DNA from 2 places in the Azospirillum sp. BE72 genome. Region 1 is predicted to be linked to the other one. Evidence: riboswitches for the same ligand, from Rfam matches in the RefSeq annotation. Region 1 holds a riboswitch; the other holds the start of a gene.
The links. A riboswitch is a leader RNA that binds a small molecule or an ion and turns the genes downstream of it on or off. The one in region 1 is predicted to bind thiamine pyrophosphate.

Region 1 (3,842 bases):
AGTCCTGCGGCGACAGCCGGCCGCCGCGCTCGACGAACAGGGTCTGCGGCGAATAGCAGCCCTGCTGGTCGTAGCGGGCGATGTCGTGGGCGGCCAGCCGCGCCGTCTCCCCCGCCCGCCGGGGGTCGAGCGCGGCACGCGACACCAGCGCAACACTGATCTTGTGACCGTAGGGCAGGAAGCGGGTGGTCACCGGCACCCGATCGCGGATCGCCGCCAGCGCCGCGTTGCCGCCATAGGCGACCACCGTGTCGGCCTGGGCCAGCCATGCCCGCTCCGCCGCCACGTCGCCGCCCTTCCACCACACCACCGCCAGACAGTCGCCCAGTTTGGGGTCGATCTCCGCCAGCAATTGCGCGAACCAGCCCGCGAACAGCGGCTCGGCACTGGGCAGCTTGCCGACTGTGCCGGATTTCACCAGCAGGCCGGAGATCAGGCTCCACAGGGGCAGTCCCGGCACATTGCCCGCCCAGACATGCAGCAGCAAATCGGGGCCGAAGGCGCGGGTGAAGCCGCCCTTGGGCGCCGGCTGGAACTCGTCCAGCACCAGCGGGTTGGCGAAATCCTCCGCCAGGAAGCGGCGCAGCTCGTGGGCGCGGAAGGTCTTCAGATAGCCGGTCAGCCCCAGCCGCACCATTTCGGCGTCATAGCCGGTGACGATGGGCAGCAGCCGCTCCGCCCTGTGGCGCCATGGGTCCTCGCGGTCGAGCAGCCGCTGGATCGCCGCGTCGATCACCGCGACGATGTGTGCCGTCGGCAGCGTCTTCAGATAGCCGCGCGCCGCCGCCCGGACCGTCGCGGCGACCCGTTCCACCTGCCCGGCGTCCAGCACCGGTACCGCCACGCGCAGCGCCGCAGCGCCCGCCCCGAAGGTCAGCACACGCCGCTCCACCGCATCCGGCGGCAGGCCGGGCAGATGGCCGGCCAGTTCAATGACGGACGGATCGTCGCCGAAGGCCAAGGCTGCGCTCCCCCTCAACCGCGCGCGGCGGCGAGGAAATCCTCCACCGCCAGCGAACAGCCCTTGGCTTGCGCACCGGCGACACGGCCCAGCAGGCGGAAGCCGCCCTCCTCAAGGATGCCGGCGTCCTCGGTCAGGATCGCGGCGACGGAGTTGATGTGGGCCAGATCGTGGTGAACCAGCACGCCCATGCTACCGGGCGGCACGTCCCGGCCGGACAATGGATCGACCACGCGGCTGCGGATCCAGTGCGGGCCGGATTTCAGCGACGGGCAGACCGCGTTGCCGTCGTCATAGAACTGGGTGCTCAGCTCCGTCATGCCGTACATGTTGATGCAGCGCTGGCGCGGCACGCCGAAGAACTCGGCCAGCTGGCCGTAGAACTCGTCCGGCTCCAGTTCCCGCGACTGGCCCTTGAAGCCGCCGGTGTCGAGGATGCGGCTCCCCTCCGGCAGGGCGAAGCGGCGGCCGTCGCGTGCCATGGCGTCCATCAGATGCACGAAGCCATAGCTGGCGCCCAGCAGGGCGAAGGGCTCCCCCGACCGTTCGGCGGCGGCCAGCCGGTCATAGAGCCCGGCGATGTCGATGCCCGCCTCGCCGATCCAATGGCGGCTGTCTGGCGTGCCGCATTCCGCCCGCGCCAGTTCCAGATAATGGGCGAGCGAGGAGTTCGGCATCGCCGTCTCGGTCGGGAACAGGATGCCCATCGCCATCCGCTCCGCGCCAGCGCCAGCCCCTGCCCCCGGCATGAAGCGGCGGCGGAAGTTGAGCAGCATGGAGCGGTCGTAGACCGTCAGGGTCGTGTGGTGGATCTGGCCGCGGATGCCGCCCTTGGTGGTGCCGCTGGTCATGAAGATGCGGGCGGACTCCTCCGCCGGGCGGCAGCTGAGCGTCAGGTCCTTGAAGGCGTTGATCGGCACCGCCGGGATGTCGCGCCAGCTCTTCACCCCGCGCGGCGTCCGCCCGCGCTGCATGGCGAAGCGGCGATAGGGCTGGTTGTGCTCGAACTGGTGGGCGAAGACAGCCAGCGCCAGGGCGTCGAAGGCCTCGTCGGCCGCCGCCCCGGTTCCGATGTCGGCCTCCATAAAGGCCAGGACCTTGTCGTAGATCGCGCTCACCGCACCCTCCCCGCCCCGTTCTTCTCCAAGCGGCACCGACCGATGGAGCAACAAACGAATCCGGGACAAGCCTGTGGGGTATGGATCAGCGCGTCGGCCGCGAAGGCCTTCTCGTCCCGCATCCCTACGCCGGCATGACCCGGATCAGGTTCGAAGGGTTGCCGCGTCGCCCGGACGCGAAGGACCGGGCCGGCGGGTGTCTCAGCCTCCTGAACGAGGCTCCCCTGGGAACGGGACGGAGCCTAGAAGACCATCGCGCCGTCTGTCAACGGCGGGGATGCCGGCTTTGCGGACGGCGGAAACGGCGGCGCATTGATGATTTTCGCTCTCCGCCCTGTTGTACCGCTGCCGCCCTGTGCCGCAGCAATTCCGATATCGGCTGGGGTGGATCGGCCCTCTCTTCAAGGAGACGCAGATGACCGTTCGCAAATTCGCCGTGACGGACGTATCGCTGGAACGCACGCCCGGACAGGACGCCGATGTGTTCGTCGGGAACTTGGTCGACCAGCGCCATGGCGGACCCGTCACCATCGGCTACGGCCGCTACGAACCCAACCAGAGCATCGATGAGGCGATTGCCGTCGACGACGTGATGGTGGTGCTGGAAGGGCGGGTCTCGGTCGCCTCCGATGCCGGCACGGTCACCGCCGGGCCGGGCGAGATCGTCTACATGCCCAAGGGCTCAAAGGTCACCATCCGCTCGCACGAACAGGGCGCCCTCACCGCCTACGTCACCTATCCGCGCTGGCAGGAGGCGTAAGCGGCCCCGATCGCCGCCGATCGACAAAAGCAGGAAGAGTGTGGAGCGGCTCACATCCCGGATTCCGGGGCTTGGGTAGGGTCTGTCCATCGGCAACACGCCGCATCCCGCGGCCCCGAGACAGGAGACCAGATCATGATCCGCACCTCCCTGCTGACCGGCTTCGCTTCGCTCGCCCTGTTCGCCGCCCCGGCGATGGCCCAGAACATCTCCGACATCTCCAACACCGCGGCCGGGATCGGCAACACCGCCAACCAGAGCGCGCTGGTCATGCAGAAGTCCAAGGGCCCCTTCGCCGGTCCGAACGTCGCCACCGTCTCCAACCTCGCCGCCGGCATCGGCAACACCGCCAACCAGGACGCCTTCGTCAAACAGCGGAGCGGCGGCGTGTTCAGCGGCGGGTCGATGGCGACGGTCGGCAACACCGCCGCGGGCATCGGCAACCTTGCCGGCCAAAGGGCGACGGTGATGCAGAAGAGCGGCGGCCTGCTGAGCGGCGGCTCGGTCGCCAATGTCGGCAACACGGCGGCCGGCATCGGCAACACCGCCCTGCAGCACGGCACCGTTCTCCAGCGTTCGGGCGGGCTGGTCGGCCCCTTCAACCACAGCTCCATGCAGAACCTGTCCGCCGGAACCGGCAACTGGGCGGGCCAGAGCGCCCTCGTCAAGCAGCGCTGACCGACTTCCCTCCTCCCGGCTTCCTCCCCTGACCTCGCTCCGGCCGGTTTCCCGGCCGGAGCTTTCTTTTGTCCGGTCTCGCCCATCGGATTCCTTCGGGAAAAGCACCCGCATCTGTGGGCCAACTCACAGAACAATTTCAGGCGCTTAGCTAAGCTTTTCTCAAGAACGCCGGACAAGAACGCCGGGACGCGGAAGCCCGAAGCCTCATCCCCACCGAAGGAACTCCCGCCATGATCCGCAAAATCGCTTTCGCTACCCTCGCCGCCGCCCTGCTCGCGACACCCGCCCTGGCACAGCCCAAGACCGGTGCCGGCACCGGCAT
Region 2 (3,842 bases), on a different contig from region 1:
GTGGTGGAGGTGGTTTCCTGGGCCGCCGGCAACGGCGACCGGTCGGAGAACGGCGATTATCTCTATGGCAAGAAACGCCTGCGCGAGCTCGACCGTCGCATCCGTTTCCTGAACAAGCGGTTGGAATCGGCGGTGGTGGTCAATCCGCAAGACCAGAAGAACCGCGAACAGGTCTTCTTCGGCGCCACCGTCACCTATGCCCGCGAGGACGGATCCGAGAACACCATCACCATAGTCGGCGCCGACGAGGTCGATCCCGACCGCGGCCATGTCAGCTGGATCTCCCCCATCGCCCGCGCGCTGCTGAAGGCGCGGGAAGGCGATCTGGTGGACGTGCGCACACCGGCGGGGATGGAGCAGGTGGAGGTGCTGGAGATCAGGTACGCGGGGTGACGGAGGGGGCGACCCGCCCCCTCCACTCCCTCACTCCGCCGCGGGCTGATAAATCTCCCCGCCCGACTCGCGGAACTTCTGCGACATCTCGGCCATGCCGGACTCCGCAGCATCGCGGATTTCCTGCGTGATCTTCATCGAACAGAATTTCGGCCCGCACATCGAACAGAAATGCGCGGTCTTGGCCCCTTCGGCCGGCAGGGTCTCGTCATGGTAGGCCATCGCCGTCTCGGGATCGAGCGACAGGGCGAACTGGTCGCGCCAACGGAACGAGAAGCGAGCGCGCGACATGGCGTCGTCGCGCAGCCGGGCCGCCGGATGACCCTTGGCGAGATCGGCGGCATGGGCGGCGATCTTGTAGGCGATGACGCCGGCCTTCACGTCGTCCCGGTCGGGCAGACCCAGATGCTCCTTCGGCGTGACGTAGCAGAGCATCGCCGTCCCGAACCAGCCGATCATCGCCGCACCGATGGCGCTGGTGATGTGGTCGTATCCCGGCGCGATGTCGGTCACCAACGGCCCCAGCGTGTAGAAGGGCGCCTCGCCGCACAGGGCCAACTGCTTCTCCACATTGTGCTTGATCTTGTGCATCGGCACATGGCCCGGCCCTTCGATCATCACCTGCACGTCGCGCGCCCAGGCGATCTTCGTCAGCTCACCCAATGTCTCCAACTCGGCGAACTGGGCGGCGTCGTTGGCGTCGGCCTGGCTACCCGGCCGCAACCCGTCGCCCATCGACAGCGCCACGTCATAGGCGCGGCAGATCTCGACGATGTCGGCGAAATGGTCGTAGAGGAAGCTCTCGCGGTGATGCGCCAGACACCATTTGGCGATGATCGAGCCGCCGCGCGAAACGATGCCGGTCACCCGCTTGGCGGTCAGCGGAATATGGGCCAGCCGCAGGCCGGCATGGATGGTGAAGTAATCGACGCCCTGCTCCGCCTGTTCGATCAACGTGTCGCGGAACAATTCCCAGGTCAGGTCCTCGGCCCTGCCCTTCACCTTTTCCAGCGCCTGATAGATCGGCACCGTTCCGATGGGCACCGGGGAGTTGCGCAGGATCCATTCGCGGGTCTGGTGGATGTCGGCACCGGTGGAGAGATCCATCACGGTGTCGGCCCCCCAGCGGATCGACCAGACCATCTTCTCCACCTCCTCCTCGATCGAGGAGGTCACGGCGGAGTTGCCGATGTTGGCGTTGATCTTGGTCAGGAAGTTCCGGCCGATGATCATCGGCTCCGATTCGGGGTGGTTGACGTTGGAGGGGATGATCGCCCGCCCGCGCGCCACTTCGTCACGGACGAATTCCGGGGTGATGAAGTCGGGAATCCCGGCCCCGAAATCCTCGCCGTCGCGAACTGAGTCCAGCGCCCCGGCGCGGCCGATATTCTCGCGGACGGCGATGTATTCCATCTCGGCGGTGACGATGCCGGCGCGGGCATAGGCCATTTGCGTGACGGCACCGCCGCCCTTGGCGCGCAGCACGCCGTTGTCCGTGGTCTCCACATCGCCGCGGGCCAGGATCCAGTCGCGGCGGTGCTTGGCCAGACCGGCCCGCACATCGATCGCCACGGCCTCGTCGGTGTAGGGGCCGGAGGAATCATAGACGGTCAGCGGCGGTTCGCCGCCCGACAGCGCGATCTCGCGCATGGCGACGCGCAGGTCGGGAAAGCGCGTGCCCGGCAGATGGATTTTCCGCGACGACGGCAGCGGGCCGGTCGAAATGCGGATGGCGGCTTCGTTGAAGTCCTTAGGCATTGGGTTTCTCCGTCGGAGTTGGGCGGACAAACCCGGGACTGCGGACGGAGGTTCGGTGTCTTCGTGCGGGCCGTTCCCTGATATGGCGGGCGTCGCTACGGCCGGACGGGCCTTTGCGGCCCGTCACGAGGTCCCTCCCTTCGCCGGTATGACCCGGATCAGGTTCGAAGGGTCACCACGCTGCCGAAGACGCTTGGCGCCGTCCGGCCGTTGGTATCTCAGCCCCCTGTCGGGACCCCCCTGGAATGCGCCCATCCTGCCGGGACGGACGGACCCTGTCAAAAGGAAAGAACCGCGGACGATCCGCAAGTCGTACTGTCTGGATGCCGCGTCACATCCAGCGTTTCAGACGGACATAGATCATCGGCAGCAGCGCCGACAGCAGCATCAGCCCCAGGGCGCTGGGATAGCCGAAAAGCGAGTCGGTCCCCGGCATCTCTTCGAAGTTCATGCCGCCGATGCTGGCGACCAGGGTCGGCGGAAACAGCAGGACGGTCAGGACCGAGACGATTTTGACGATCTCGTTCTGCTCCACGTTGATTTGTCCCAGCGCCGTGTCCAGCGCCAGAGCGACCTTTCCCGACAGGAAACGGGCATACTGGTCGAGCCCGCGCAGATCCTGCAGCGTCGTCTTGGCCCAGCGCCGCGTCGCCTTGCCAGGGTTCCAGCCGTCGCCGCGCGCCAGGAAATCGGTCATGCGCGACAGGCTGGCCAGGCTGATGCGCGCCTTGCCGATCAGATGCCCGGCATGGCCGATGCGCTTCAGCGTCTGGGCATCGTCCAGCGTTTCGCCGCGCGAGCGCAGCTTGCGTCCGCGGAAGAAGCGGCGGTTGAGCACGTCCAACTCTACCCCGGTCCGCCGCAGCACGGCGGAGGTGCGGTCGACCATCCCGTCCACCAGCGCCGCCAGAACCAGTTCGCCTCGGGAGGCGGACACCTGCCCATGGGTGGCGCGGCGGCGGAAGGCCAGCAGGGCCTGCGGATCGATGTCGTGGATGGTGACCAGCCGGCGCCCGGCCAGCACGAAGCTGACGGTGGCGATGCGCGGCTCGTCGGTGTCGGCCCAGACCAGGGCGGTGACGGTCATGGTCAGGGCGCCACCGGCGACGCGCAGGCGGCTCGACTCCTCGATCTCCGCCATCTGCTCGCGGGTGGGCAGGCTGGTGCCGATCAGCGACTCCGCCCGCGCCAAGTCCTCGGCGGTCGGGTTGATCAGATCCAGCCAGACGGTGGCCTCGGGCAGCGGCCCCACCTCGTCCGCGGCCTCCCTGGCCCAGCGCAGCAGACCACCGTCATTGACGAAGACATGCAGCAAGGCTGTGCTCCTTGCGTGGGTTCGAGACGGCAGGTGGAGCGCTTACGTCATCCGGCCGCCGCGCCGCGGCTTCATGGGCGGCGGCGCCTTCCCCTCGGTGTCGAGGTCCAGCGTCTCCCCCTCCGCCTTCAGCGCCTGTTCCAGCTTGCGGCGGAAGGCACCGCCATCCCGCTTGGCATCCAGGAAATGGCCGACCGCTTCCTTGGCGGCGTCGCTGTCGTAGGGGACCTTGCCCAACGCCGCCAACTTGGCGCGCTCCACCAGCTTCGGGTCCATCCGGTCGCGGATGGCCTTCATCTGGCGGAGCAGGTCCTTGCGCAGGTCGGTCATCGGCCCCCCTATTGCAGCGTCAGGCCTTGCCGATCAGGGTGCCGGC

Region 2: another riboswitch for thiamine pyrophosphate. It lies ahead of thiC (phosphomethylpyrimidine synthase ThiC); the one in region 1 lies ahead of J2Y49_RS15275 (long-chain fatty acid--CoA ligase).

What each region holds. Positions count from the first base shown of each region.
Region 1 is NZ_JAVDTO010000004.1:186,817-190,658, reverse strand. It holds gene J2Y49_RS15280 (acyl-CoA reductase) at 1-961, opposite strand, end outside; gene J2Y49_RS15275 (long-chain fatty acid--CoA ligase) at 976-2,079, opposite strand; TPP riboswitch at 2,183-2,315, opposite strand; gene J2Y49_RS15270 (cupin domain-containing protein) at 2,495-2,839, shown strand; gene J2Y49_RS15265 (hypothetical protein) at 2,975-3,517, shown strand; gene J2Y49_RS15260 (hypothetical protein) at 3,751-3,842, shown strand, end outside.
Region 2 is NZ_JAVDTO010000002.1:1,109,984-1,113,825, forward strand. It holds gene greB (transcription elongation factor GreB) at 1-393, shown strand, start outside; gene thiC (phosphomethylpyrimidine synthase ThiC) at 424-2,151, opposite strand; TPP riboswitch at 2,270-2,403, opposite strand; gene J2Y49_RS11325 (magnesium transporter CorA family protein) at 2,483-3,466, opposite strand; gene J2Y49_RS11330 (hypothetical protein) at 3,509-3,796, opposite strand; gene argB (acetylglutamate kinase) at 3,816-3,842, opposite strand, start outside.